Regions from separate parts of the Methylobacterium sp. NFXW15 genome, predicted to be linked through region 1. Evidence: riboswitches for the same ligand, from Rfam matches in the RefSeq annotation. Region 1 holds a riboswitch; each other region holds the start of a gene.
The links. A riboswitch is a leader RNA that binds a small molecule or an ion and turns the genes downstream of it on or off. The one in region 1 is predicted to bind cobalamin.
Positions count from the first base shown of each region.

Region 2: another riboswitch for cobalamin. It lies ahead of J4O73_RS01325 (TonB-dependent siderophore receptor); the one in region 1 lies ahead of J4O73_RS04620 (CbtB domain-containing protein).
Region 3: another riboswitch for cobalamin. It lies ahead of J4O73_RS10410 (TonB-dependent receptor); the one in region 1 lies ahead of J4O73_RS04620 (CbtB domain-containing protein).
Region 4: another riboswitch for cobalamin. It lies ahead of J4O73_RS01305 (TonB-dependent receptor plug domain-containing protein); the one in region 1 lies ahead of J4O73_RS04620 (CbtB domain-containing protein).

Region 1 is NZ_JAGEKG010000002.1:66,755-74,200, reverse strand. Features, by position in the region: gene J4O73_RS04630 (glycosyltransferase family 2 protein) at 1-249, shown strand, start outside; gene J4O73_RS04625 (glycoside hydrolase family 44 protein) at 246-1,862, shown strand; cobalamin riboswitch at 1,902-2,090, shown strand; gene J4O73_RS04620 (CbtB domain-containing protein) at 2,124-2,300, shown strand; gene J4O73_RS04615 (CbtA family protein) at 2,317-3,045, shown strand; gene J4O73_RS04610 (DUF1636 family protein) at 3,038-3,415, shown strand; gene cobW (cobalamin biosynthesis protein CobW) at 3,412-4,446, shown strand; gene cobN (cobaltochelatase subunit CobN) at 4,489-7,446, shown strand, end outside.
Region 2 is NZ_JAGEKG010000001.1:283,327-290,772, forward strand. Features, by position in the region: gene J4O73_RS01325 (TonB-dependent siderophore receptor) at 1-1,923, opposite strand, end outside; cobalamin riboswitch at 2,105-2,301, opposite strand; gene J4O73_RS01330 (hypothetical protein) at 2,487-2,906, opposite strand; gene J4O73_RS01335 (GSU2403 family nucleotidyltransferase fold protein) at 3,454-4,377, opposite strand; gene J4O73_RS01340 (hypothetical protein) at 4,612-5,622, shown strand; gene J4O73_RS01345 (hypothetical protein) at 5,617-6,387, opposite strand; gene J4O73_RS01350 (nucleoid-associated protein) at 7,197-7,446, shown strand, end outside.
Region 3 is NZ_JAGEKG010000004.1:79,160-86,605, reverse strand. Features, by position in the region: gene J4O73_RS10420 (TonB-dependent receptor plug domain-containing protein) at 1-1,979, shown strand, start outside; gene J4O73_RS10415 (PepSY domain-containing protein) at 1,995-3,410, opposite strand; gene J4O73_RS10410 (TonB-dependent receptor) at 3,407-5,593, opposite strand; cobalamin riboswitch at 5,826-6,025, opposite strand; gene J4O73_RS10405 (RluA family pseudouridine synthase) at 6,138-7,446, shown strand, end outside.
Region 4 is NZ_JAGEKG010000001.1:272,339-279,784, forward strand. Features, by position in the region: gene J4O73_RS01285 (DUF6925 family protein) at 1-28, opposite strand, end outside; gene J4O73_RS01290 (ABC transporter ATP-binding protein) at 28-831, opposite strand; gene J4O73_RS01295 (FecCD family ABC transporter permease) at 831-1,871, opposite strand; gene J4O73_RS01300 (ABC transporter substrate-binding protein) at 1,868-2,740, opposite strand; gene J4O73_RS01305 (TonB-dependent receptor plug domain-containing protein) at 2,748-4,748, opposite strand; cobalamin riboswitch at 4,868-5,076, opposite strand; gene J4O73_RS01310 (HoxN/HupN/NixA family nickel/cobalt transporter) at 5,164-6,198, opposite strand; gene J4O73_RS01315 (TonB-dependent receptor) at 6,614-7,446, opposite strand, start outside.

The sequences.
Region 1 (7,446 bases):
TTCCTCAGCGGCCAGATCCGCACCTTCGTCCACGAGATGGCCTCGCCCCGCAGCCGTCTGAGCGTGGCCCGGTGGATGATGGTCGGCGTGGCGCAAGCCATCGTCTCGGGGGCACTGTCGCTACTCCTGGAGCCGATCAACCCGCCCGCCGCGCGACACCACCGGATCGCGGCCTGCGGCGGCCTCGGCAAGATCTTCTGGATGACCCGTTTCCGGGGCTCCCTCTACGGGACCGGGCTGGTTTCGTGAGGCCGAGCCGCCGGGCGCTTCTCACCGGCGCCGGGGCGACGATCTGGGCCAGCGCCACGGGCGCGGGCGAGGTTGCGAGCATCCGTGTTCGGAACGGCGCCCCGCCCTTCCCTGTCAGCCCGCTGATCTACGGATCGGGCGAGATCGGCACCCTCGACGGCGGCCCGCCCTCGGCGGAACTCGACCGGGCGGCCGGTGTGAGCCTGCGCCGGTTCGGCGGCAATTTCGCCACGAGCTACAACTGGACCAACAATGCCTGCAACGCCGGCAAGGACTGGCAGCAGGCGAACGGCGACTTCCTGAGCGAGTCCGTCGGCCTGCCGCAGGTCGAGCGCAACCGTCCGGCGGCGGTGATCGCGGCGATGCACGGCTCATCCCTGTCCATGGGCGCCAGCAGTATCGTGACCCTGCCGCTCGCGGGCTTCGTCGCGGCGGACAAGAACGGCCCCGTCGGGCCGGACCAGGCCGCACCGTCGGCGCGGTTCGTGCCGGTGTCCTGGGAGGGACGGCGCCCGGCCTCCGCCCCCGTCGATCCGCGGGTCGCGGACATCCCGCATTGCCTCGCCACCCTCATCGACCGGTTCGGCCCCGCCGGATCCGAAACCGGCATCCGGGGCTACATCCTCGACAACGAGCCCGGCCTGTGGGCGACCCAGCACCCACGCATTGTGCGGGCTCCGGTGCGGATCGCCGACCTGATCGCGAGGGCGCTGAAGGCGGCGCGGGTGATCAAGGCCATCGACCCCGGCGCCTGGGTGATCGGCCCGGCGAGTTGGGGCGTCACCGGCATGGTGAGCCTCCAGAACGCGCCCGATTGGGACGCCTTCAAACACCATGGCAGCTTTCTCGCCGCCTATCTCGACGCCTTCCGGCAGGCCTCCGAGCGCGACGGGCGACGCTTGCTCGATGTCCTCGACGTCCATTGGTACCCGTTCAGCGACCGGGGCACTCTGTTCCGCAGCGAGGATCCGGCGCTCGCCGCCTCGCTCCTCGACGCGCCGCGCTCCCTGACCGAGCCAGGCTTTCGCGAGGCGAGCTGGGTGACACAAGCCCTGCCGGTGGCGATGGAGGGCGGCCTGTCCCTGCCGCTCCTGCCGAGCCTGGAGCGCATCGTTCGAGGGAACTTCCCCGGCACGGGCATCGCCATCACCGAGTACAATTACGGAGGAGCGGGCCAACTCGCCTCGGGCCTCGCCCTGGCCGACGCGTTGGCCCGCTTCGCGAGAGCCGACATGCGGCTCACCGCCCATTGGGGCTCCCTCGCAGGCTGGCTCGGCACCGCCTTCCGGCTCTACCGGAACTACGACGGCAAGGGCGGCCGCTTTCCCGATTCGGGCCTTCCCGTCGATGTCTCACGCCCCGACATCCTCACGGTCCGGGCGGGCGTGGAAGGCGAGCGCCTTCATCTCGTCCTCATCAACCGCGGGTCGCAGGACGAGGCCGCCGACATCGTCTTCGACCGGCCGTTCAAGGCCGCCCGGCTCATGCGCTACGGCTTCGATGCCGCGCATCGCGACATGGCCGAGACGGACCCGCCGACGACCCTCTCAGGCCCGCTGCGCGTGACCCTGCCCTCCCGTTCCGCCCGGCATTGCGTGCTGACGCCGGTCTAAAACGGTTCTGCTTGCCGTTGTGCCAAGGGCGGAAGCCAGATACACAGGAGGGATGACGGTGCCCCGCAAGGGGTGAAAAGGGAACGCGGTGAGGGTGTGCCCGAACCCGCGGCTGCCCCCGCAACTGTAAGCGGCGAGCGCCTGCCAGCAGCCACCGGAGCGATCCGGGAAGGCGGCGGGCGCGCCCTAGCCGCGAGCCAGGAGACCTGCCGTCATCCTCGACGTTCAACGTGCCGCCGGTGGGGCGGCAGGAGAGCCCTGATGACGACCACGACCCTCGCCCCCGTCGCGATCCGCTCGAACGAGCGCCTGCTCGCAGTCGCCATGGCGGCCTTCCTCGGCCTCGGCCTCGTGTTCATGGCGGGCTTCTCGCCGGCCATCGCGTTCCACAACGCGGCGCACGACTTCCGGCACGCCCAGAACTTCCCCTGCCACTGACGCCCACGCGCCAGGGATGATCCTCAGGCTTCTGTCGGCGGCACTGGCCGCCGGCTTCCTCGCGGCTATCGTCGCCACGGGGCTCCAACTCGCGTTGACCTCTCCCCTCATCGTCGAGGCGGAACGGTACGAGATGCGGGAGCCCACCCGTGCGGCGCAGGCACTGCCCATTATTCTCGCCCATTCGGGGCATGACCACGCGGCACCCGATGCCGCGCCCGAATGGCAACCCGCACCCGGCTTCCAGCGCATGGCCTTCACCGGGCTCGCGACCCTCGTCGGCGGCGTCGGCTACGCGCTGCTCCTCGGCGCGGTGCTGATCGCGCTCGGCCGCGAGCCGACCTTGCAGACCGGGCTCGCCTTCGCGCTGGCCGGGTTCGCCAGCGTCGCCCTCGCCCCGGCCCTTGGTCTGCCGCCGGAACTGCCGGGACAGGAGGCGGCACCGATCCTCGCGCGGCAGGTCTGGTGGGCCATGACGGCGGTCGGCACCGCGATGGGGCTCTACCTGATCGGCGTCCGCCGCTCGCTCATCGGCATCCTCGGCGGCCTCGTGTTGATCGTCGCGCCGCATGTCGTCGGCGCGCCGCAGCCTCCGGCGGGAACGTCCGAACTCCCGGCAGTTCTGGCCGCGCAATTCGCCGCCCGGTCGCTGGCGATCAGCGCGGTATTCTGGGCCATGATCGGCCTCGGCTTCGGCTGGGCGTGGCAGAGCTTCGGCCCCGCGAAGGGCGCCCGCCATGTCTGAGGCGGAAACGATCCTCTACGTCTGCACCACCTGCCGACGGGAGGGTGACGACCCGGAGGCGCCCCGCGCCGGGGCACGTCTCCATGCCGAACTGGTGCAGCGTGCAGGCGCCCTGCGCGTCGAGCCGGTGGAATGCCTGTCGGTGTGCAAGCGGCCCTGCACCGTGGCCGTCGCCTCTCCCGGACGCTGGACCTACGTCTACGGGGATCTCGACCCGGTCGAGGCGGCCGAGACGATCCTGGCGGGCATCGGCGCCTATGCCGGAACGCCGGACGGCATCGTGCCCTGGCGCGAGCGCCCCAAGGAATTCCGTTCAGGCGTTATCGCCCGCATCCCTCCGTTTCCCCCGCGCCCCGAGGCCGCCGAATGACCATCGTCGCGAAGATTCCCTGCACGATCGTCACCGGCTTCCTGGGAGCCGGGAAGACGACCCTCGTCCGCCACGTCGTGGAGAATGCGAAGGGCCGTAAGCTCGCCATCCTCGTCAACGAGTTCGGTGATGTCGGCTTCGACCGCTCGTTCCTGGCCGCCTGCGGCGTCGAGGGCTGCACCGAGGAGTCCATCGTCGAGCTTCCGAACGGCTGCATCTGCTGCACGGTGGCCGACGATTTCGTGCCCGCGCTCGAAACGCTGCTCTCCCGCGCCGAGCCGCCGGAGCACATCCTGATCGAGACCTCCGGCCTCGCCCTGCCGAAGCCGCTGGTCCAGGCTTTCCAATGGCCCGCCATCCGCTCGCGCGTGACCGTGGACGGCGTCGTCGCGGTGGTGGACGGGCCTGCCGTGGCGACCGGCGCCTTCGCCGAGGATCCGGAGGCGCTCGCCGCTCAGCGCGCGGCGGATACGAGCGTCGATCACGACAACCCCCTCGAAGAGGTGTTCGAGGATCAGCTCCTCTGCGCCGACCTCGTAGTGCTCAACAAGGCCGACCTGATGGATGCGGCCGGGCTCGCCAAGGTGCGCGCCGAGGTGGAGGGCCACCTGCCCCGCGCCGTGAAGCTGGTGGAGACCGCGAACGGCGCCATCGACCCGCGCGTGCTGCTCGGCCTCGGCGCGGCGGCCGAGGACGACCTCGCCAACCGCCCCTCGCATCATGGCGAGGGCGAGGATCACGACCACGACGATTTCGAGACCGTGGCCCTGCCGGTGCGCGCCGCCGTGACGGCGGGCGACCTCGCCGCCCGAGTCGAGAAGGCGGCGGAGACCGAGGGCGTCCTGCGGATCAAGGGATTCGTGGAAGTCGAGGGCAAGCCCATGCGCCTCGTGGTGCAGGGCGTCGGACGCCGGGTGTCTCACCATTTCGACCGTCCCTGGCGCTCGGGCGAGGCCCGCGATGGCCGCCTCGTCGTGATCGGCCTGAAGGGCTTCGACCAGAACGCGGTGGCGAAGGCGCTCGCGGGATGATCCCAGCTCCGGCCTTGCCGCGCGCCGGTTAGGGAGGGCCCCATGCACCTCCTGCGCGTCGACACGGTCTCCCTGGACGAAGGCGAGGCGGCGGTGGATCTCGGCCAGGAGCCGGGCGACCTCGTGGTCCTGTCCTTCACGGATAGCGACCTCGCGGGCCTCGCCCGTGCCCATGCGTCGGCGCCGGGTCTGCCCTCGCTCCGGCTCGCCAAGCTCGCGAAGCTGCGTCACCCGCTCTCGGTCGATCTCTACGTCGAGAAGGTGATCGCCCAGGCGCGCGCGGTGGTGATCCGCTGCCTCGGCGGGCTCGATTACTGGCGCTACGGCGTCGAACGCTGTGCCGAGGCGGCACGGGCGAACGGCGTCGTGCTCGCCGTGCTGCCGGGGGACGACAGGCCCGATCCACGCCTCGCGGCCTTCTCCACCGATCCCGCCCTGGCCGACGAACTCGACCGTTATTTTCGCGCCGGCGGGCCGGAGAACCTGCGCCGCATGTTCCAGCGCCTCACGGTGGAGATCGGCCAGGGCGGGGAGGCCGAGCCTCCCGTTCCGCTGCCGCGCGGCTTCGCGTGGTGTCCCGGCTGCGGGCCGGTGGCGCTGGATGTCGCCCTGGGGGCGGGGCGGAGCGGTGCACCTTTCCTCCTGAGCACCACCGTCATTGCGAGCGAAGCGAAGCAATCCAGGGAAGCGCCTCGTCTGGAGAAGGCCCGCAGCTCTGGATTGCTTCGCTTCGCTCGCAGTGACGAGTTTGGCGGAGGGAACGGAGACGTCACTCCCCTCGCCCTTCTCCTCGTCTACCGTTCAGCCATCCTCGGTGGCGACACCGCCCCCTTCGAGGCGCTGGCGCTGGCGCTTCAGGAGCGTGGGATCGGCACGATGACGCTCGCTGTGTCGAGCCTCAAGGATCCTGACGCAGTGGCCGCCGTGAAGGCTGCGCTTGCGGCCAAGCGGCCGGATATCGTGATCGCGGCCACAGCCTTCTCTGCGCGGGACGATGCCGGGTTCGTCCTCGACCGCGCCGGTTGCCCGGTCCTCCAGGCTTTCACCGTGGGCTCACCCCATGCAGCCTGGGAGGCGTCGGCGCGGGGGTTGAGTGCCTCCGACCTCGCCATGCAGGTCGCCCTGCCGGAATTCGACGGGCGGCTCGCGGGCTTCCCGATCGCGTTCAAGGAAGAGGCACCGGAAGAACAGGGATTCTCCGAGCGGCGGCTCGTCCCCTTTCCCGAGGGCATCGCCGCGCTCGCCGAGCGGGCGCGCGGCTGGCTGCGGCTAGCCGCCCTCCCCCGGGCCGAGCGCCGGGTGGCCGTGGTGATGTCCGATTACCCCGCGCGGGGAGGACGGGCAGGGTTCGCGGTGGGGCTCGACACGCCCGAGAGCGCTCACGCGCTGTTCTCCGATCTGGCGCAGGCCGGATACCCCGCCCTTGATCTTCCTGAGACCGATGCGCTGATGCGAGCGCTGACCGAGGGCGAGGCCGCGTTCGCCGTTCCGCTCGCGGATTACATTGCGTGGCTTGAGACGCTGCCCGAAGGACTCCGCGATGCCATTCGCGATGCCTGGGGTGATCCGGCGGACGATCCGCAGTGCCGCGAGGGCTCGTTCCTCTTTCGCAGGGTCGGCGGCGCCTGTGCCCTGTTCCTCCAGCCCGACCGGGGCCGGGATTCCGACCGCAAGGCGGGCTACCATGACCCCGACCGGGTGCCGACCCACGCCTACTGCGCCTTTCATCTCGGCCTTCGCAGGGATTTCGACGCGCTGGTGCAACTCGGCACTCACGGCACCACGGAATGGCTGCCGGGCAAGGCGGTGGCCCTGTCGCCCCTGTGCTGGCCCTCGCTCTGCGTCGGTGCCCTGCCGGTGATCTATCCCTTCGTCGTGGATGATCCCGGTGAGGCCGCCCCGGTGAAGCGACGGCTCGGCGGGATCGCGCTCGGGCATCTCACCCCCACCATCGCTCGCGCCGGGTTGCCACCCGAGTCGGCGCGTCTGCGGGAATTGGTGGAGGAATATTCCTCCGCAACCATCCTCGACCCTCGCCGGGCGAAGCTGCTCGCCACCGCCATCCTCGAAGAGGCCGAAGGCCACGGCCTGCTCGCGGGCGCGGGCATCCCGGCCGATGCGCCGATGGAAGACGCCCTGACCGCCCTCGACGCCCACCTTTGCGACCTCGGCGAGACCGCCTTCCGCGATGGGCTGCACATCTTCGGCCGCGCGCCGGAGGATGCGCCCGAGCCCGTCCGCGCCAGCGCGGCGGGGGAACGGGCGGGCCTGCTTGCGGCGCTCGACGGCCGTTTCGTCTCCCCCGGCCCGGCCGGATCGCCTTCGCGCGGTCGGCTCGACGTGATGCCGACCGGGCGCAACCTCACCACCCTCGATCCCCGCGCCATCCCGAGCCGGGCCGCGACCCTGCTCGGCGAGAAGGCGGCGCAGGCGGTGGTGACGCGCTACCTGCAGGACGAGGGCAGCTATCCCGCCCGCATCGTCATGGATCTCTGGGCGTCCCCGACCCTGCGCACCGGGGGCGAGGACGTGGCCCATGCCCTGTCGCTGATGGGTGTTCGCCCGGTCTGGGACCACGCCAGCACCCGCGTCACCGGCTTCGAGGTGCTTCCGCTCGCGGTGCTCGATCGCCCGCGCGTCGATGTGACGATGCGGGTCTCCGGCGCTTTCCGCGACACCTTCCCCGACACGCTGGCGCTGCTCGACCGGGCCGTGCGCGCCGTCGCCGCCCGCGATGAGGACGAGGAGGACAACCCCCTCGCCGCCGCCGCCCGCCGTGGCGAGGCCGGAGCACGGGTCTACGGCGCGGCCCCCGGCCGCTACGGCGCGGGCGCGGCCTCACTCGCCCTCGATGGGGATTGGCAGGCGCGCGCCGATCTCGGCCGGGCCTATCTCGACGCCAGCGGCTACGCCTATGGCGATCGCGAGGGGCCGGATGCCGGGTTCGGTGAACGCGTGGCCCAGGCCGATGCCTACGCCCATGCCTTCGACGTGGCGGAG
Region 2 (7,446 bases), on a different contig from region 1:
GCGATAGTAGGCCAGGGCGTCGGTCAGCACGTAGCCGGGGAGCCGAAATCGCTCGTTGCCGCTGTCCCCGAGACGCGAGCCGACAGCCCGGACGCCGCCGCCGAAGCCGAAGCCCTTCCAGTCGCCGGCCTGGATCTCGTAGACGCCGAGAAGGCTGCCCGAGTGGCGCGGGATGTTGAGGAGCGGCGAGCCGACCCGCAAGACCTCGTCGCGGGTCACGGCGGCGTCGATAAAGGCGTAGCCGCCGATCACCCGGAATTCGGGCGTTACCTGTCCGACGAGGCTCACGTCGAAGCCCTGGCTGCGGACAGCCCCGGCGGCGATCTGGAAGAAGAAGTCGCGCGGGTCGGTGGTGAGGACGTTCTCCTTCTCGATGTGGAAGGCCGCGCCGGTCACGCTCAGCCCGGTGAAGAGGTCGAGCTTGACGCCTGCCTCGTAGCCGAAGCCGGTCTCGGGGGCGAAGGGTCGGGTCGCGATGTCGAAGCCGGTGTTGGGGCGGAACGAGGCCGCCACGTTGCCGTAGAACGAGAGGAACGAGAGCGGCTGGTAGACGAGGCCCGCGCGGGGCGAGAAGCCGGTCCGGTCCTGCTCGGTGCGCTCGTTGCCGACCTTGTCGCGGAAAGTCTGGTTGTAGAAGTCGGTCCGGTTGCCGAGGAGGAGCTTCCACTCGGGGCTCAGCGCGATCTGATCCTGGGCGTAGACGGCGGTGTTGCCGACGTTCTCACTCGCGCTGTAGCGCCGCGTGAAGGGCGGTTTGGGCTGGCCGTAGACCGGATTGAACAGGTCGATGGCGAAGGGATCGATCCGCGGCGTCGAGCGCAGCAGGTTCTCGGTGCTGTTGTAGCGCTCGTGCTCCAGGCCGAGCAGCAGGGTGTGGGCGAATGGCCCGGTGTCGAAGTGCCCGACGAGCTCGGCCTGCCCGATGGCCACGCCCCAGGTGAAGTCGTGGAGGCGGAACTCGCGCAGGAGGGTACGACCGTCATCGAGGAGGCCGGTCGCGCCGGTCTGCAGGCCGGTCAGGCTGCCGGTGTTGAAATGCCCGGCGACGCGGAGCTGCCAGTCTGCGTTGAAGGCATGGTCCAGGCGGATCTGCACGATCCCGGCCTCCGACACGGAGTTATCGCGTGGCTCCCCGAAGAAGCGCGAGCGCGGGACGAGACCGAGGCGATTGTTTACCGCGACCGTCCCGCGGTCGAATGTCTGGCGGTTGCGGAGGTACTGCGCCTCGACGGTGAGCTTGGTGTCCGGGCTGATCAACCAGCTCACCACGGGCGCGGCCAGGACGCGGTCGCCGTCGACGAAATCACGAAAGCTGTCCTGCCGGGCGAGCGCACCGTTGAACCGGTAGAGGACGGTGCCCTCCTCGTTCAGTGGTCCGCCGGCGTCGACCGTGGTGCGCGCCGTGCCGAAGCTGCCGAACAGTGTGCCCATCTCGACGAAGGGCAAGGCCACGGGCTGCTTGGTCAGGATGTTGACAGTGCCGCCCGGGTCACTACGCCCGTACAGCGCCCCGCTCGGCCCTTTCAGCACCTCGATCGATTGGACATTCTGGGTGTCCGGCGAGCCGTTGTAGCCGCGGGCGATGTTGAAGCCGTTGAAGAAAATGTCTTGGGTGGCGAAGCCGCGCACCGAGTAGAGCGCCAAGTTCTGCGCGCCGAAGTCGTTCTGCTTGTTGACGCCCGGCACGTAATCGAGCGCCCGCTCGACGCGGGTCGCGGCGGTGTCGCGCAGCACCTCCTGGGGCACGACGTCGACCTGCTGGGGCAGCGAGAGCCGCGGCGTGATCGTCTTTGAGCCGCTGTAGAGATCCTTGACCTGGTAGGTAGGGGCGGCCGTGAAGCTGCCTTCGACTGACAGCGGATCGAGAACGACCGACGCCGCCCCGGCCTCGCTGGGCGAGATCTGAGCAATGGCGGGGGTCATCTCTTGGATGGCGAACGCGAGCGACGCGACGGATGCGCAGCGTCGCCATGGCAGAGTGGGACGAAACACGGGCCTGAGACCTCGGGACGGCAGTGGCACGTCACCGCGAACGAGGCCTGGGCGACCACCTCACGGGTGGCGCTTCGACACCCGTCAGGACACCCCGCCCGACGTGTTTCGCGTGTGACCACGGCTGACGGCAGGTCTCCTGGCTCACGGGTCGTCGCCCTGGCACCGTCTTCCCGGATGAGGCTCATCCAGTGACGTGGTGGTGAAGGGCTCGCCGCTTACAGTTGCGGGGGCAGCCGCGGCTTCAGGTTTGCACCCCACCGCGTTCCCTTTTGATCCCCGAGGGGAACCGTCACGGTCCAGCTAACGCTTCACGAACCCGTGAGTCAACGCGAGCGGATCATCGGTACAGATCCAAGGCAGTCGCTGCCTGCGCTGGCCTCCATCCTCGTTCTAGGATGTGACCACGATCATCCAATCGCAGCTTGGAACGTGCCCGCGCCGATCGCCAAGACAGTGACGTCAACCGCTAGCACGTCAGTTCGCGGTCGCCCTCAGCGCGTGTAGTAATACGTGGCGCAGAGACCAGCATCGCTCTCGCCCTGCGGTTGCGTCTGGCTGGAAAACACCGCCAAGGCGAGCCCTTTACCGGCATCGCTTCGATACAGCGCGATCCATCGTGCCGCTGGTGAGCATAGGGTGTTCCCACGCAGAAGGATCGGGTTGACCTCCCGGGTTACGCGCATGATGCGCGCGGACTTTGGGCCCCCGCTCGTCTCGAAGGCTGCGACGTCGGCTGCGACTGCCAGTGGGAAGGTCTTCCCCGCAGCGACGAGCTTTGACGGCGACAGTTCGATGTCGCCTGTTATGGAGGTCGCCGTCCTGCTGGTAGCTGTCCAGCGTTCTGTCGCGGTGGCAGCAACCGATGTTGCCGTCAACGAGACGAGCAGGACGCCGGAGAATGCGGGACGCATGTGGAACTGCTCCTTGGACTGGTCGGCGCGGTCAATGTGATGCCGATGCCCGTGCTCGCGGCATCACAGCTAGGTTGCAATGGCGATACGTGGGGCGAATTCACCCCGGTGTGAGTGCACAGTTCGGGTTCGTGCTGCATCTGACCTATTGTCAGGATTGTCCGATTTGTCCTCGCGTCGGTGGCGTTGGGTACGACCGACGGTCAGCAGATTGCGTTGTCCGTCCTCCGGCGCACCGACAATAGGGTCAAAAGCGACTGAAGCGTTGGCTTTCAAGCCGCTTGGCCGACCGGTGGCCCCGCCAACTTTGCCTCGGAGACTGCATTTGCCTGGATCCCGAAGTCGATCGAATTGACGCAATACTCGTCGCGCCCGCGCCCCTTGGCGGGACCTTTGCGCTCGGATTTTAGTTCGCGGAGACCAGCCTCGATGACGATTTCGCAGGCATCTTTGCGGAAGGGCGTGTGGGCGAGTCGGCCACTTGCAAAATGCGGAAGCTGCCGCCCGGTGAAGACGCGCCGCTTACGCTCGCGAAGGGCGGCGAGGATCAGCGCAGAAGCGACCTTAATTCTGCCCGTGCTTCGGCTAAGCGTCCTTCGCGTCCAGCGAGCGTGAAGGCGTCGATCAGATCGTGGAGCCCCGTCGAAATCGCCGTGCGATAGGCAATCTGCGCGTAAGCGACATATCGCTCTGGCACTGGCACTGACACGGGAATGCCAGGCCCGTACAACACGATCGCCTGCACCGCCCGCGTGACCAGGAAGCCTGAGATCGCGGACGTCGCCTCGTCGGCGCAATCCGGGCTGGTGACGATGACCTCGCTTCCCTCCGCCGAGCGGTAGGTTTTCGCAACGCCGGTGACAATGGCGAAGCTCGGGTCGATCGTATGCAGAATGTCGAGAATGCTCGACCGCTGGCTTCGATCAGGGATCGCGATCTCCACGGCGGGTCGATCGCTTTGAAACGTCTTGCGGGGTTTTGGCAGACGCACCCCGAGGACGCCGCCGTAGGTCTGGACGGCGGCATCGCCGATGAGAACGGCATGGTCGGAAAACAGTCCGGCACGGGCCAAAGCCTCGACGATCCTTCCCGCCATTCGATCTGGCTTCGGCATCCCGGCTCCGATCAGGGCGCGCACGGTCGTGGCGCGCTCCGCCCGCACCGCCTTGATCCGCTGAAACCGTGCGATCCGCGCCGCCACTGCCGGATCGTCGGCGCGCCCGAGGTAGCGGGCGAAGCGTTGGCCTTGACCGGCAGCGCCGGCACGAGCGCGATAGCCCTGGTAGTACGCATGAAGGGCCGGTGCGCCAGGTCGGTTTCCCCGGACGATGATGCTGCCATTCTCTGGGAATTCCGGATCGAACACGGCATCGCTCCCCTGTTCGGTGAGGTCGGCGTACAGCGTGTGCTGGGCGAGCGAGAGTGGTCTGACCATTGCGAACTTTGGTGTATGCAAATTTTCAGTTTGCATACATAGCCCTGTGCTCGGTGTGCGTCTCAGCAATCGCCGCTCAAGGGCTGTGCCGGTGGGGGCACTACATCGCGACAGTCGCTGCGGCTCGAAAGCCGAACGGCTCAGGGCCGAACCACGTCATCACGGGATCCGGCCCCCAATCGCGTCAGTCTCCCTCATCGGCCGAATGCCACAGGCCTTTGACGCCCCCGCCAAGCGTGGTTCACAGACGAGCAAGCGGAGGGATTCTGGATGGTCACATGGCGTCCGGGCGGCGAGATGTGTCCGGTCTGCGAGGGCGAGGGACGGAGATCGATCTCGTACCCCGCCGCGATCTGCCGCGATTGCGAGACGCATCTCGTCGATTGGGCCGGCCGACCGGTCGATATCGCCAACACGTCCCTCCTCGGGACCGGCATTCAAGTCTCGAACGACGAGGAGGTCGTCGTCGATGACGACACCCCGATCTTCGTCGACGGGATCACCTGCTGGGCGCGGGAAGCCCGCTTCGGGGGTGTGGTAGTCCAACCCGTAGCCAGCTGGCTCAAGCCGCCATTTCCGAGCGAGCAAACTGCTTCGAAAACGCTGGCCTCCTTCGGTTACGACGGGAGGGCGGTGCTCGATGCCTTGATCGCCGCCTCCCCCTGGGGATCGATCGATCAGGCGATCGCATCCCTGTCGGTCTTCGCTCATCCCGACATCGTCGCGGCGACAGGACACCGGGCGGTCTTTCGCACCGTGCGGGGTCGCATGGCGGATCGGGGCGCGATCATCGACGGCGTCATGATCGACGACAATGCGAGCCCGGCGGCGGCCTTCGAATGGAGCACGGGATTGAAGCGCGCCACGACACGCGACCTCACCTGCTGCCACCTCTACGCGAGTTCGAACGATCCAGACGCCTACACAGACCTGCGCAACATCTTCTATGCGCCGAATTTCATCGCGAAGCTCACCGACAGCCAAGCGGGATCGCTCCCGGAGATGCACGCGCTTCACGCCCTGCGGTACCGCGCCTTCGTTCTTCACGGCTATTGTGGGCCAGGCAGCAGGACCCGACCGACCAAACCGGAGCACTACGACAGCCTCGAATGGGCCGACCCAGTGGGGGCCGGCGCGACCGCGGACGGAGTGGAGGCCAAGCTCCGTGCGCGGCTGGCCGACAAACCGAAAGACCGGATCACCAAATCGGTAGCGCACTGCGGTTGGGTGTTCTCCCACAGCGGGCCGGATCCGCTGGTGGTCTACAGCGGCCGCTTATGACGGGCCGGGATCGGCTTCACCCCGCGGCGATGGCTTTCTCAGTTGGTAGGCGATCGCCCCCTCGGACGCAGGCCGAAGCCCGTCTCGACTAGGAAAGACCCACGGGTGCCCCGGCGAGCGCCACGACCCTGCCAATGAGACCCATTCGCGAAACGCGTGGGCGAGTGGCTTATCGAGTGTCAGCGCTTCACCGTTCTGCCAGAGCGTGACGGCCTCCGATGAGACGGCCACCTCAGAGCGTTTGAGGGAGAGGACGCGCGAGAGTGGGAGGCTGAAGATCCGGGCGATGAGGACCGCGATCAGGGCGCGCGCCTCAATGACATCGCGGGTGTTGTGCAAGCGCTTCCGGCATTTGCGGATATCGGCCTGAAGCCGTCTCTTTAAAGCCGCTGGATCCTGGCGCGGTTTAGCGATCGTCAGTTTGGGACCGCCCTCGGATGCGAGGAAGCTCAAAAAACTTTGCAGAGAGGTCCGGTCCCTGGGACGCGCACGCAGCGCGTTGGCGACGTGGTGCTGGCTGAGGTTTGCGATCGGCGCGTCACCGAGTGCCGCCAGCAGAGTAGCGGCGGCCGTCAGGGCAATCCGCTGGCTGACCGGCTTTTGGTCTCGGATCGCGAGGTGATCGCGATAGCGGTAGAGCACGGACCCATGAGGGCCATTGCCATACGTTTTCAAGATGGCCGTGACCCGCTCGTGTTCGGTCAGGGTTCGAAGCCGGGCCTGGTCCCACTCCAGCGCACCGATCGTCGCCCAATAGGCGATCATGGGCGCGACACGTCGGAGATCTTGCGCTCCGAGTGCCGAGAAGACCGCCTCCAGCGCGAGGTCCGTGGGATCTGTAACGTGAAGCGCGATGCGACGGCAGGCGGCGGCTGCGCGGGCGATCCGATCGTCCGCGATCTTAGCCTCGAGCGGGATGCTTCCACTCTTGCAGAACGCCCTGAATAATTCGGCGAGCCACGGGTGGGAGATCGTTCGGGCTTCCGCCCCGATCGCCAACCAGGCAAGACGACGGCGAGTGCAAGGGAAACAGGGAGCATTCCCGGACCCGGGCACGACCGTCTGGCATCTCGGGCACCGATGAGTGAGGCCGACCGCGCAGGCGAGGCACAACCTCGGATTGGCCATGATAATATGTCGGCGGCCACAGACTTCGCAGATCGCACCCATCGCCGCTGTGCCGCCTCCGTGAACGCGAATGACCTCTCTCCGCCGATGCGAAGGGACCGAGGGCTTCGCGCATTCTGTTCACTCTTTGTTCTACATCAAGGTCTGGCGCTGCTCGAAGCTGGCCTTGATCAAGGGGGTGTGGAGAATGGGGATGAACGCATCAGCATGAGGCGCGAATATCTACTAAATTCAGCGATTTAGCCACCGGGTTTGGTACTCGATCAGCGCGCGACAAGACGGCCAAATCGGTCGACCCCCCTCACAGTCTGACGCCAGAAAATGCGCTGTCTGCAAAATCCGCTTTTGCAATCAGCAGAGGAGACCTCTGCGCATCTACGTAGCAGGCGCGCAGCTGCCCAGCGACGTTTGTTCTTGTTTTGTTCGAGGTGTAAATAGGAGGTCACGTGGAACGCGGGCCTAGCGCCTGCGCGTTCGAACTCGAGTTGGGAAAAGCGAGAGACAGGGGCTCGATCGTATCGTCTGGGTTGTCAGCGTCCTTGCGCCCAGCCAATCTCGGCCGCAGCGAACGACACCTGAGGTGGTCGCATTCGCCGCTGGGAGGACAGGTGACAAACACCATTATCCGCGTCGCGATCCACGACCTGACCAAGACCCAGGGAGCTTTTGTCGTCACGCACGGGAAAAGCGATCTGA
Region 3 (7,446 bases), on a different contig from region 1:
TCGCCACACCGGCACTCCCCACCGGCATTCTTCCAGTGGCGACGGACACCTTCTCGCCGGTCACGGTGGTGACCGGAGAGCAGATCGCCCGCGACCAGCCCCGCACCCTCGGCGACGCGCTGTTCGACCGGCCCGGCATCTCCGGCACGACCTACGCCCCCGGCGCAGCCTCCCGCCCGATCATCCGCGGACTCGACAATGCGCGGGTGCGGATTCAGGAGAACGGCATCGCCAATGGCGGCGTGTCCGATCTCGGTGAGGACCATACCGTTCCGGTCAATCCGCTGGTGGCGGATCGGATCGAGGTGATCCGCGGCCCGGCGACGTTGCGCTACGGCTCCGGCGCGATCGGCGGCGTGGTCTCGGCGGACAACAATCGTGTCCCGACCTTCATTCCGGCCAACGGTGTGCAGGGGCAGGTGACGACGGGCTATTCCACCGTCGACAACGGAAGGCTCGGCGCCGCGACCGTCGATGCGGGCGGCGACGGGATCGCGGTCCACGCGGACGGGTTCAAAACCGCCGCCGACAATTACGCCATCCCCGGTGGCATCCAGCGCAACTCCTACAACGAGTCCCAGGGCGGGGCGTTCGGTATCTCCGCCATCGGCGACCGCGGCTTCGCGGGGATCTCGTTCAGCCATTACGACGCGGTCTACGCCATTCCCGGCGACGTCTCGGCGGATGCCCGCACCCGACTCACGCCGAATCAGGACCGCGTGGTCAGCCGGGGTGAGTACCGCCCCGAAGACGGGCCGATCGAGGTCATCCGCTACTGGGCGGGCTACTCGGTCTACAAGCACAATGAGGTCGGTATCGGCGGCGACGGGATCGAGGGGATCCAGGCGACCTTCAAGAATCGCGAGGCCGAGGCCCGGGTCGAATTCCAGCACGTCCCGGTCTTCACCGCGCTCGGCAAGCTGACCGGCGCCCTCGGCTTCCAATCCGACCGGCGGGTCATCAACACCGCTCTCGAATCCTTCCTGCCGAAGACCGAGTCGCGCGCCAACGCGGTGTACCTGTTCGAGGAACTCGAACTGCGCCCGGGCACCCGCCTCCAGGCGGCGGGCCGCTACGAGGTCGATCGCGTGTCCGGTACGGCGGCGATCTTCCCTGAGAACTTCCTGCCGGAGAATGGTGCGGAGCCGTTCCAGTTCGCCCGCACGCGCCGTTTCGCGCCCAAGAGCGTGAGCCTCGGCGCCCTGCAAGATCTGCCCTTCGACTTCGTGGCGAGCCTCACCGGCTCCTATGTCGAGCGGGGGCCGAGCGGCTACGAGCTGTTCTCACAGGGGCCGCACGATGCCACGGCGACCTTCGAGATCGGCAACCCGAATCTTAAACGCGAGCGTGCCCGGACCATCGAGGCCAGCATCCGCCGGGCGGTCGGGCCGCTGCGCCTGGACGCCACCGGTTATTACACGCGCTATACGGGCTTCATCTACCGCAACTATACGGGCCTGTTCTGCGACGACGACTTCGCCTCCTGTGGCACCGGTACGGAAAACCGGCAGATCGTCTACCAGCAGCAGAATGCGACCTTCTACGGCGCGGAGATCATCGGCCAGTACGACATCCTCCCCATCGGTGATGGCTTCGCGGGTGTCGAAGGGCAGTTCGATTTCGTGCGGGCCCAGTTCGATGACGGCACCAACGTGCCGCGCATCCCGCCTTATCGCGTCGGCGGCGGCGTCTATGTGCGGGCCGATGGCTGGTTCGCGCGGGTGAACCTGCTCCACGCCTTCGACCACCGGAGCATTGCGCCGTTCGAAACGCCCACGGCGGGCTACGACGACCTCCGTGCCGAGGTGAGCTACACGAAACCGCTGGATCCGAAGCTCTACGGTGCGAGCTCGGTGACGCTGGGCGTCCAGGGCCGTAACCTGCTCGACGCGGATATCCGCAACTCGGCCTCGTTCAAGAAGGACGAAATCCTTCTGCCGGGCCGCAACGTACGCCTGTTCCTCACCGCCCGGTTCTGAGGACAATTCGCCCGATCACGGACGGGGCGTCCGTGATCGGGCGAGACGCCGCGCTCCTGCGACAAGCCCGGTGAGTGCGATCCCGCCGCAGAGCAGGTTCAGTAGCCATTGGCTCGCCTGCCGGGCCGAGGGGCGCAGGGTCAGGCCGGGAACGTCGAGCCTATGCGGGGCGGAGAACAGCCACCGGTTGATCCGGCCCGAGCGGTCGAGCCGGTTGAGAAGCGTGCCGTCGCGCGGATCGACATGCAGCCACGTGGCGGCCGGGTCATCGAAGATCAGGCGTAAGACCGGCAGTGGGCGCTCATCCCCCTGCGGATACCAATAGGCATCGTAAGCCGGGAGTCGCTCGACGGAGACGAGGCGCCCGCCCGAAACGTGCGCGGCGGCTTCGATGGCGGAGGCATCAAGTCCGGTCGCCTGCGGGCCGTCCCGCATTTCGCGGATCACGAACCACCGCCCGCCGATGGAGGCGAAGCGCATGAGCGTCAGACTCGGCCCGCCACTATCGCGAAGGTCGGTTGGCGAGAGGCCGACGGGGCCGGGCGTGCCCGCATAGGTGGCTCGCATGGTCGCGGGGGGCGTGAGCGACGAGAACCAACGGTTTGGATTCATGGACAGCCAGCCGCTCACGATGAATCCGATGAGCGCGGCGCCCCCAACGAGGCCGAACGCGTGGTGCCACAGGGCGAGGCCGCGATACGGGCTGACCGCGCCGCCACGATAGCGACGCCGCAGACGCATCCGCCAGATGCCGATGACGATGCCGGTGATGGCCGCAAGGCTCGCCGCGCCGGAGAGCCACAGCACCACCTGCCGCCACGCCTCGGGCGCCGCCCGCAGGGGCGTGAGATAGACCCAGTGGATGACCGAGCCCGCCCAGTTCCAGCCTCGTTGCCAGCGTGTGGTGACGAGGGCGATCTCCCCCGTAGCCACGGAGACGTAGGTTTCGGTGCCGTCCGGATCCCCGGCGAAGACTTTTATGAACGGCCGCAGGGGATCGTAGCGTGCGGTGACGGTCCACTGATCGCGCTCGACCGATTTGAACTCGCCCCCGCCCGCGATGCGCCGTGCGCTGTCGGCACTGACCAGCCCTAGCTTTTCGCCGGTTTCGGCCGAGACCGTGATGCGGGCGCCGTCAGGACGGGCGAAGCGATAGACCGGCGCTCCGTCCCGCATGTCCAGCCGAAGGCCCGATGCGGCATCCACCGGGCCAACTCCGGCCATCGCGGCATCGGGGCCGATTCGGACCCTGTCCCAATCCAGCGGCGCCAGCCGGGCCAACGTGTCCGCGCGGCTCAGCGAGGGAAACGGCACATAGAGCATGATGAGCCCGGAGCCGATCCATAGGGTGAAGAGCAGCGCCGTGCCGATCCCGAGCCATCGATGGCTCAGGAGCAGCCAACGCCGCGCTGCCTTTCCCGCTGCGCTCACCACGCCACCGTGTAGGCGACCTCGACCGAACGAGGGCGCCCGAGCAGCCAATTCGTGCCGACCCCGTCCACGGCGTTGCCGTTGATGGCGTAGACTTTGTCGAACAGGTTGTAGACTCGCAGCGACAGACGCGAATCCGCCGTCACCTGCCGGTCGAGCACTAGGTTCACCAAGGTATAGGCCGGGCGCCGGGCGGTGTTGCCGAAGTCGCTATAGACCTGACCGATGTTCTGCAGGCCGATCCGGGCCGCCCAATCCCGGCTCGGCTCCCAGGTGAGCCAGAGGTTGGCCACACGCTCCGGCACGTCGATGGGCTGCTTGCCCGCATAGGAGACGGTGGCGCCGTTCACCACTTGGGTGAAGCTGTCATACTGCGCGTGAAGCAGCGCGAGGTTGCCGTCGATCCGCCATCCGGGCGCGACACGCCAGCCGAGGGCCAATTCCACGCCTTGTGAGGATTGGCTGCCCACCTGAACGCCCGCGGCAGGCGAGTTCGGAAGCCGCGAGATCAGGTTGTCCTTCACGATGCGATAGCCCGCGAGCGTCCATTCGAGCTGGCCGTCGAAGGCAAGGCCTTTTGCCCCTACCTCGATCTGATCACCGGTCGCGAGCTTGAAGCCTGCCAGCGACTGCGACAACGTGATGAGGCTCCCCACCGGATCGGTAGCGTAGCTGTATTGGGCGTAGAGCGCGCTGTCCGGCGTCGGGTTGTAGACGAGCCCGAACCGGTAGCCGAGGGCATTGAACGTGCGTTCGAACTGCGCCCCAGTCTGCAGATCCGTCCGCCGCAGCGTCGGCACGTCGAGCCGGGCGCCGGTGAGGAAAGAGAGTTTGTCCGTGATGATCAGACGATCCTCGGCGAAGACCGAGGCTTGGCTCGTCTGCGTCGCGTAGGCCGGGCGAGCTCGTCCATTTTGCGGGAACAGGCCGGGATCATAGCCGGTAAGCGGCACGCTGGTGGTCTGGTCGAAGTAGAAGTTGTTCGTGTGCAGGAAATCGATGTGGTTTACATCGAAGCCCGCTGCGAAGACATTCGGCAGGCCGAGTACATCGCTCCGGAAGGTCGCGTCGAGCCGATTACCGACCTGCTCCTGATTGTGGTAGATTTCGAGGTAGTTGCTGCGGTCGACCAACCCTGTGCCGCGGTTGAACGCGTATTGCTCGACGTCGAGCCAATGCCGACGCGAGGTCAGACGGTAGGCCGTATTGCGGATGGTGATATCGGCGCTCGGCGACCATTCGGCCTTCAGCTGAGTCCAGTTGTCGGCCCAGGTGATCTTCGCGTCTCGCACATTGTAGTTGTTGAAGCGGATCAGGTCAGGGATACGCCCTTCGACGAGGGGCGTGCCCCAGTAGCGCGCGGGCTCCTGGTAGCCGAGATCGTGCGAGAGGGTGATCGCGAGATCGGGGCTCGGCTGGAACAGCAGGGCTGCCGAGACGGCGAGATTGCGGAAATCTCCCTCTGGCCGCAACCAGCCATCGGCCCGGTTGCCGCTGACATTGAGGCGGTAGGCGAACGTGTCGCCATATTCGGCCTGCGCGATGCCACCGCCCGAATCGAAAGCGAGCCGGGCCAACCCGTCGGAACCCACCACGGCGCGGGCGGTATTGATGGGAACGAAGACCGGCTTTTTGGGCACCACGTTGATGATGCCGCCGATTGCCCCGTCGCCGTAGAGCACGGAGGACGGGCCGCGCAGCACCTCGATCCGCTCGACGTTCCACGTGTCGAACGGGAACGTCACGGTTCCCGCGCCAACGTAGAAGCGCGTGCCGTCATAGAGTTGCTGGATCGAGTTCGGCCCCGCGAAGCCGCGGCTGGTGAACGCCCCGTTGCCGTTGCCGGGATCGGCGATCGTGGTGATGCCGGTGGCGTCCTGCGTCACCGCCTCGGCGATGGAGGTCTGGCCGCGCAGGCGCGCAGCCTCCCCCGACACGATGTCGATGCTGGCGGGCGTCTCCAGCGGGGTCAGGCCAATGCGGCTCGCCGTGCGATCGGGCGTGCGCAGGTTGAGACCGACCGGCGCGGCACGGGTGAGGCTGACCCCGCCTTCCCCTTCGACCGACAATTGTTCGAGGGTGACGACCTCCTGCGCCGAGGCGGGCGGCGCGGCGAAGATGAGGGGAGCATGGCTGAGCGCCGCGAACAGGCGCTTGCGGCTCAAAGGATGAGAAGCGGACATCAGACGGCGGACTCCGGCGCGGCGAAGACCGGCCTCGCTCCCATTGCAATGTAACAACATTACATGTCCAGAGCCGCGCGGACGAGTTCCTGCGAACGGGTCGAACGGACGAGAGGGGAACATGGCGGTTGCGGGCGCGCTTGCTGTGGCACGTCACCGCGAACGAGGCCTCGGCACGCCCATGGGGCAGTGCCTCGACACCCGCCGGGGCACCCCGCCCAGCGCGTTTCGCGTGTGACCACGGCTGACGGCAGGTCTCCTGGCTCGCGGGTCATCGCCCTCGCACCGTCTTCCCGGATGACAGGCATCCAGTGACGCGGTGGTGCTGGGCTCGCCGCTTACAGTTGCGGGGGCAGCCGCGGCTTCGGAGCGAGCTCCCCACCGCGTTCCCTTTTGATCCCTTTGCAGGGAACCGTCACGGCTAAGCTAGGCCACGGGATCGCCACGCGTCAACGCGGGCTCGGCGCTTATCGGCTACCATCCAAGGTGAAGACTTTGCCGGGTGGCTCCCGCGATGCTATGCGGCGGGCATTCCAGGAAGATCATGACCACACGACCTCCCCGCCGCGGCGGCCCCTCCGGCGGCAATGGCCGCCCCGACGGACGGCCCGGCCGCAAGCCCCCCTTTGGCGCGGATCGCGCCCGCACGGGCCCGCGCACCAGCGCCAAGGACGCCGCCGAACGCGCCGCACGGGCGCGGGGAGACGATGCGGGCGAGCGCGCCCCGTGGATCCCCGCCGCCGCGCCCGAGCCGCGCGAGAAGGCGCCTCCGCGCAAGCCCGCCAAGCCGGAGGCCGTCGCGCCCGCCCCTGGACCGACGCGCCGCGAGCAGCGCGCTGAAGCCTCGGCGACGCTGGCTTCCGGCGTCCAGACGCTGACGGTCGAGGCCGACGAGGCGGGAATGCGCATCGATCGCTTCCTGACCGCCCGCTTCCCGCAGCTGCCCTTTACGCGGGTGCAAAGCATCGTCCGCAAGGGCGAGTTGCGCGTGGATGGCAAGCGCGCCAAGCCGAATGACCGGTTGGAGCCGGGGATGAGCGTGCGCGTGCCGCCGCTCCGCCTCGACCAGCCGAGCGAGCGCCCCCGCAATCCCGCCCGCGAATCCGACGACGCAGCCTTCATCCGCAGCCTCATTCTCTACGAGGATGCGGAGATGATGATTCTCAACAAGCCGTTCGGCCTCGCCGTCCAGGGCGGCTCGGGCACCGTGCGCCATGTCGACGGCCTGCTCGAGTCGATGATCGGGCCGGATGGGCAGAAGCCGCGCCTCGTGCATCGGCTCGACAAGGATACGGCGGGCTGCCTCATCATCGCGAAGACGCGCCTCGCCGCCTCGACGCTCGCCAAGAGCTTCCGTTCGCGCGCCGCCCGCAAGATCTACTGGGCGCTGTGCGCGGGGGTGCCGCGCGTGCGCCAGGGCCGCGTTTCGACCTACCTCGCCAAGGACGAGCCGACCGATGCCGACGCACGGATGCGCATCGCCAAGCACGGCGAGGAGGGCGCGAGCCACGCGCTGACCTATTACGCCATGGTCGATCAGGCGGCGCAGAAGCTGTCCTGGTTGTCGTTCAAGCCGGTCACCGGCCGGACGCACCAGTTGCGTGCCCACGCGGCGCATATCGGCCACCCGATCGTCGGCGACCCGAAATACTTCTCGGTGGAGAACTGGGAGTTGCCCGGCGGCATTCAGAACCGTCTGCATCTCCTGGCCCGGCGGATCGTGATTCCCCATCCGCGTACGGGCAAGCCCGTGGATGTGAGCGCGCCTTTGCCGCAACACATGGCACAGAGCTGGAATCTGCTCGGCTTCGATGCGAGCCGCTACGATCCCGTGGTGGATGCACCCGAAGATT
Region 4 (7,446 bases), on a different contig from region 1:
CTGCGACGGCGTCAGGCTGTGGCATCATTACTTGCGGTCCTCGTGGAGTGACGCGGCCATTGTGGTCCGCTGCCAGGGGATGAGATAGGCTTCGCCAGCGGCGGTGCCGCGGACGGCCTCAATGCCAAAGGCGTCCCTCAGCACGCCGTCCGTCAGCGCTGTGGCGGGGGGGCCGTCCGCGATGATGCGGCCCTCGTCGAGCATCACCACACGGTCGCAGTAGCGCGCCGCCAGCGTCAGGTCGTGAAGCACGGCGACGACGCCCGTGCCTGCTCGGGCCAGCCTTCGCAGCAGCGCCATGGTGTCGAGGCTATGGCCGGGGTCGAGCGCAGTGACGGGCTCGTCGGCGAGCAGAAACTCGGCCTCGACGGCGAGCGCTCGTGCGAGCAGGACGCGCATCCGCTCGCCGGAGGAGAGCACGCTATCCGGTCGACCGCGTAGATGCAGCGTGTCCGTGGCCTGCATCGCCCGATCGATGGCTTGATGATCGGCCGCCCGCAACCCGCCGAAGGGCAACCGATGTGGCAGGCGGCCGAGTGCCACGATCTCCTCGGCCGGCATAGGCCAGCCCGCGGCCGCAGCCTGGAAGAGGCAGGCGATCCGCCGCGCCCGCGTCTCGGCCGGGATCGCCGAGATGTCTCGCGCGTCGCAAAGCACCTGACCGGCGTCACAGTCTATCAGACCGGCGAGCGTTCGCAGCAGGGTCGTCTTGCCGGCACCGTTCGGCCCGACCAAGCCGACCATCTCGCCCGACGTCACGGCGATGGACACCCGGTCGAGGACCGTCCGTCGCCCGAACCGAATGGTGACCTCTTCTACGACGATCCGCATCAGACGACGCTCCGGTTGCGCCACAGGATCGCGACCAGGAAGGGCGCACCGATCAACGCGGTGAGCACGCCGAGCTTCAGTTCGGGGCGCGTCGGCAGCAGGCGCACCGCGATGTCGGCCGCCAGGATAAGGGCAGCGCCAGCCAGCGCGCTGGGCAGCAGGATCGCCCCGGGTCGAGATCCGATGAGTGGTCGAACGAGATGGGGTACGACGAGACCGACGAACCCGATCGCGCCGCTCACGGCGACCCCGCTTCCAACGGCCAGCGCGGCCCCGGCGACGATCCGCAGCCGCACGGAGGCGAGATTGAAGCCGAGACTGGCGGCGGTTTCCTCGCCGAGCGTCAGAGCGTCGAGGGCACGGGCGGAGGACAGCATCAGCGCCCAACCCACCGCCATCAGCGGCAGGCATAGATAGACGTGGTCCATGCCGCGGTCGGCAAGGGAGCCCATCAGCCAGAACACGATCTCCAGGGCCGCGTACGGATTCGGTGACAGGTTGAGCGCGAGCGCGGTCAGCGCCCCGGCGAGGCTTGAGAGGCCGACGCCGGCGAGGATCAGCCCGAGGGAGCCGCGCCCGCCGGCCGCGAGGAGCAGCAGAAGCAGCGCGGCGACGGCGGCTCCGGCGATGCCGCCGAGGGGGAGCGCGAGGCTGAGCATGCCGCCGAGGCCGCTATAGAAGGTGAGAACCGCGCCGAGGGCCGCTGCGGACGAGATGCCGAGCACGCCGGGATCGGCGAGCGGATTGCGCAGATAGCCCTGCAGCACAGCCCCCGTCAGGCCCAGGCTCGTGCCGACGAGCGCGCCGAGGAGCGCCCGGGGAACTCGCAACTCCCAGAGAACGAGGGCGGGCAGCGTGGTGCGACCTGCCACCAGATCACGGGCGGCCGCCATCACGTCGAACGCGGCGTACCCAATGGTGATCGAGGCGGCGAGCAGCGCGACGACGGTCAAGGCGAGCGCGGCGATGATCCCGCCGCGGCGCAGGTTACGCCGGCCTTCGTAGGATCCGGCGCTGTATCGGATGAGAGGCGCGTTCATCGCGCGACCCTCACGCGAGCGGCCTGGCTTAGACGGGCGACGACGTCGGCGATCTGCGGCCCCGGGCACGTCCAAAGCCGGTTCGGGATCGAGACCGTGCGGCCCTGTCGCGCGAGAGCGGCGAGGACAGGGTGGCGCAGGAGGGCATCGGCGAGCGAGGGCGATCCGGGTTGGGCGGCATCGAGGACGATCAGGTCGGCATCCGCGAGCGCCGCGGCTTCAAGCGGCACCTGCCCCAGACGGTCTTGGCCGATCTCGGCGGCGACGTTCACGAGACCGGCCGCCTGCAGGATCGCGTTTCCCAGGCTGCCGGGCGCGACCGTAAAGGCGTTAGGGCGCATGACGAGTGTCCTGAGATGCGTCGGGCTCGACGGCATCGCCGCGGATAAGCGAGCATCGAAATCGGCGACCATCGCGTCGCCTCGGTCAGGTTGCCCCAGCGCGCTCGCGACCGTACGGATCTGCGCGCGGACGCCGTCGAAGTCGGTCGGTACGCCGAGTTCGAGGACCGGAAAGCCGACGCGTCGCAGCATCCCGACCGTCGTGCGGGTCGTGAACGCCCCGGCGATCACGAGGTCGGGCTTCAGGGCGACGATCTCCTCGGACAGTCCGCGCGTCCACGGGATCGAACTCGCCTCCGCGGCGACCGTCGAGCCGCGGGGATCTCGCGCGAGATAGGTGACCGCCGCGATTTGATCGCGGTCGGCCAGCCGCAGCACCAGTTCGTCCGCGCAGAGGTTCAACGAGACGACGCGCTGCGGATGGGCCGGTGGATCGCGTGCGGGCCACGACAGCCTCTCCGCCGCAGCAGGGGCTGCGGAGAGGAGCGAAGCCAGCACGGTGACAACGGCGCGGATGCGGCTCGGCATAGCGCCCTCAGAACGCCGTCAGCCGCACGCCGCCGTAGGCGGCGAGGCCTGGGCCGAGATAGCCGGTCGGGTTCTCGTACCGGCGGTCGAACAGGTTATCGACCCGGACGAACAGGCCGACATTCTCGTTGATGTCGTAGTTGGCCGACAGGTTCACGATCGTGAAGCCGGGGTTCTTCAGCCGGGGCACGGAGAAATCCCGGTTGCCGTCGACGAACGGCCCGAGCACGATCAGGGTCCCGGTGAAGGTCAGACCCGGCAGCGGGCTCCAGAAGACGTTCGCGCTGCCCTTATGCCGGGGCCGGCGCAACAGCTCTTGGTTGGCGATCTCATCCTTCGACACCGTGTTCGTATAGTCGATCCGGCCGGACAGCGTGTCGGTGAACCGGACCGAGACGAAGGCCTCCGCTCCGTAGGTCGTCGCCCGCCCGACGTTGACGTTCGACGTGAAGGTCGCGTTGGTGTTGATCAGGTTCCTGAAGTCGTTCTGGTAGTAGGTTGCGCCGACGAGGACGCGCTCGCCGAGCGGCTGTTCGAGGCCACCGTCGAACCCAAAACTCTCTTCCGGCTTGAGGTTCGGGTTGCCGAAGAAGTTGGACGCAGGGAAGTTCTGGTAGAGCTGGCTCAAGGTCGGTGCCTTGAAGCCGGTGCCGACGCTGCCCTTCAGGCGCGTTTCAGTGCCTGGCAGGATGTAGCTTGGCGCGACACGGAACGTGGTGGCGGGCCCGAACTGATCGTTCTCATCGTGCCGGATGTTGGCGACCAGGGCGGCGCGATCGAACGGCGTCAGCTGCACCTCCCCGTAGCCCGCCGTGTTGCCGTTGCGCGCTTTAAGGGTGCCGGCACCGAACGCGTTCGGATCCGTCGTCAGCAGGCTCTCCTCGTCGCGCTGCGCCCCAAACAGGACGAGGTTGCCGGGCGAGAGCAGGTAATCGCCACGATACTCGTAGCGCAGGCGCTCGCCGAGGCCGGTCGTCGGCTGGATGGCGAACGGGTCGTACTCGTTCTGCTGCTGCCGGTTGAACAGGTTCGAGTAGTTGATCGCGAAGATGTTGTGAAAGCCGACGATGGGCGTCCATTCGGCCTCGTTGCGGGTGTAGAGCTGCTGCACGTCAGCCGCGCTCCGGACCGCCGCCGGAAAAGCCGGGAAGGTGCTGAAGTCCGTGCCGGTGAACAGCAGACGCGAGTTGATGAACCGCGTGGTCGAGTTGACCCGGAACGTGTCGGTGAACTGGTATCCGAGCTTCGCCGAGACCGTCTCGTTGTCGTAGTAGTTCGGGTGGATCGGGCGGCCGAAGGGCACGAGGTCGCGCGGCGTCACCGGCGTCGCCGCCGCACGGAAGTGCTGGATCGACACAGAGTAGTCGAAGCCGTCCTGCGCCCCGCTGATGCGCCCGAATTGGTTGAAGGTGCCAAACGAGCCGCCTTCGGTGCGCAGGGTGACCCGCGTCGGTCCTTCGCCCCGCTTGGTCGTGAAGGAGATCACTCCGCCGATGGCGTCGCTGCCGTACAGGCCGCTCTGCGGCCCGCGCAGGACCTCGATGCGCGAGAGGTCGTCGGTCAGCAACTGGCCGAAGTCGAACGAGCCGTTCGCGTTAGACGGGTCGGTCGCGTCGATGCCGTCGATCAGGACCTTGGTCTGGTTCGAGTTTGCGCCACGGATGAACACCGAGGTCTGACCACCGGGCCCGCCGGTCTGCACCACGTTGAGGCCGGGCACCTGTTGCAGGGCGTCCGGCACGGTGCGGCGCTGCTGCTCCTCCAGCACCCTGTCGGTCAGGACCGTGACGCTCGATCCCGTGGCGGCGATGGGCGTCGGCAGCCCGGTGGCCGAGACCGAGATCTCGGCGAGGCTGACCGCGGTTTCGGCCGCTGCCGCTTGGGTAGGCGCATCGGCGAACGGTGCGGCCACCTGTTGGGCCAGGGCAGGAGATACGGACAGGATAGCGCTGCCGAGGCAGGACGAATGGAGCGCACGCCGGAGCGTGGGGGAGAGAAAACGGGACACGGGACGGCCTCGGGGGACGGCTGTGGCACGTCACCGCGAACGAGGCCTCGGCGGTCGCGTCCTCCAGGGAACCACGACGCCGCGACACCTCCCAGGACACCCCGCCCGGCAAGCTCCGCGTGTGACCACGGCTGACGGCAGGTCTCCTGGCTCGCGGGTCGCCGCCCTCTCATCGTCTTCCCGGGCGAGGCCGCCCAGTGACGTGGTGATGAAGGGCTCACCGCTTACAGTTGCGGGGGCAGCCGCGGCATCGACCGAACCCTCACGGGCATGGCCTCACCGCGTTCCCTTTTGATCCCCGAGGGGAACCGTCACCCTCAGGCTAGGCGATAGTGAAACGACGCGTCAACAGTCGCTGACAGGTTCGTGTGGGCTGTGCCTTTCGCGACAGCATGACCGATCTCACTGTCAGAACTCAGCCGGCGTCGGCCGGTGCGGCCACCATCTTATCGAAGCCACCGAGGCGGTAGACCAGATAGGACAGGAGCCATGCCGCCGCGAACAGGCCGACGATGGCGAAGCCGAGAACGCCGAAATTGTCGTTGATCGCACCGATACAGGTCCAAAACCTGCCCTGGAGGCCGAGCTTGTCACCGATGAGGTTCAGAGCTTCCAACGTGCCGATCACCAGAGCGACCGCGACTGACACCAGGGTGATCGTCAGATTGTAGAACAGCTTTCGCATCGGTTGCACGTAGGCCCAGCTATAGGCACCGAGCATCAGCACGCCGTCGGTCGCGTCCACCAGCGCCATGCCGGCGGTGAACAGAGCCGGGAAGACGAGGATCGTCCCGATACCGGTCCCCCGGCTGGCCTCTGCCGCCGAGAGGCCGAACAGACTCACCTCGGTCGCCGTGTCGAAGCCAAGCGCGAACAGGAAACCCAGTGGGTACATGTGCCAGGAGCGGGTCACGAGGCGAAACAGCGGACGGAGCAGTCGCGCGAGAAAGCCCTGATTGGCGAGCAGAATGTCGAGGTCTTCCTCGACGTAGCGGCCCGTCCGACGCACCTGCCGAAATGTGCGCCAGACGCCGGCAAGAACGACGAGATTGACCAAGCCGATGAGGATGAGGAACGCGGCCGAGACGCTCGTGCTGATGAGGCTTCCGAGCTCTCGATAGCCCTCCGATGCCGTCAGCAGGCTCTGAGCTGCGAACGCCACCGCGGTGGCAGCGATGACGATGATCGTGGAGTGACCGAGCGCGAACCAGAAGCCGACGGAGACCGGCCGCTGCCCGGCCTGCATGAGCTTGCGGGTGACGTTGTCGATGGCAGCGATGTGATCTGGGTCGACCGCGTGGCGCAGACCGAAGACGTAGGCCAGCAGCGCGGTCGAGAGTAGGGCTGGCTGTCCTGCGAAGAGGCTGTAGGCCCACAGCCACGCGGCGACATTGGCCGTGATCAACACGACGTAGAGCAAGCCCACACGCTGCCGAAGTCCGTGGGGCATCGTGCGATCCGAGGTAGCGTTCTCAGCCATACCTATCCCGATCTGCCGGCCGCTGTGCGCCGTGGGGGCGTCCTATCACCGACGGCTTGCCCATCCGGTCAATTGGTCGTGGGAGCGCTGCTCAAGCGCCGCAGAAGCCTCTGCGCGTCCGCCGATGTCCAGATCACCCCGCCCCGGGGCTTTCGGACGGCGCGGCACGTGAGCTCGATCGCAATCGCCCGTGCGGTGCGACCCCGCTCGCGCATGATCGCTTCCAACACCGGTGTGATGGCGGTGATGTAGCCCTGCGCGCGGGCCGAGCCGGCGCGACGCCCGGCCTCGCCGCATCGGGCACGGGGGACGTCATCGATGGCTGCAACGCCCCCCTGACCCCGTGTCGTCCTGGGTACAACGGTGAACGAGCGACGGGGGCGCATCAGAACCGCCCGGCAATGGTCAGACGGACGGCCGTGGGTTCGACGGGATGGAGAACGCGGTCGATCAGCCCCTCGGCCGGCTCGCCCGGTAGACGCGAGACGTAGGCGTAGGTGATCTGATCCGACTTGCTGTTCGTCAGGTTCAGCACGTCGAGCGACACGCTGACCCCGTTCTCGAAGTTGTAGCCCACCCGGCCGTTGAAGAGCGCTGTCGGGCGCGAACGGATCGAGTTGTCTTCAATCAGGGGACGCGGGCCGAAATAGCGGAAGCGCAAGCTACCGAACCAGCCGAGCGGCTCGCCGAAGGTCACGCCCGCCGAAGCGATGGTGGTGGGAGCCTCCGGCACCCGGTTGCCAACGGGGTCGTAATCCGAGAACCGCGCATTGGTGATCGTCAGGTCGCCCTCGAGGGACAGCCACGGCGTCACCGCGTAGCGGTTGGTCCATTCCACGCCGAACCGGCGGGTCGGACGGCTCGGCTCGGTGGTCCCGGTATCGCCCTGAAACAGGTTCTCGGAGGCAAAATCGAGCCGGAACAGGGCGAGGCTCGTCTCCAGCCCGGCGATGGACCGATTACGGATGCCGATCTCGTAGCCCGTCGAGGGCACGAGGAACGGTGAGCGGGTGGTGTTGAACAGGGAGCTTGTGGGATCGACGGTGGCGGTCACGCCGCGCACGTCGTTCGAGTGGAAGCCGCCGCCGTAGTTCACGTAAAGCTCGGTGTCGAACCAGGGTCCGAGCACGAGGCCGAGCTTCGGGTTGACGATGGCGTCCCGCGCCTTGCCGGAGTTGGCCGGTGTGTCCGAGACGACGCTGGCGTAGTAACCATCGG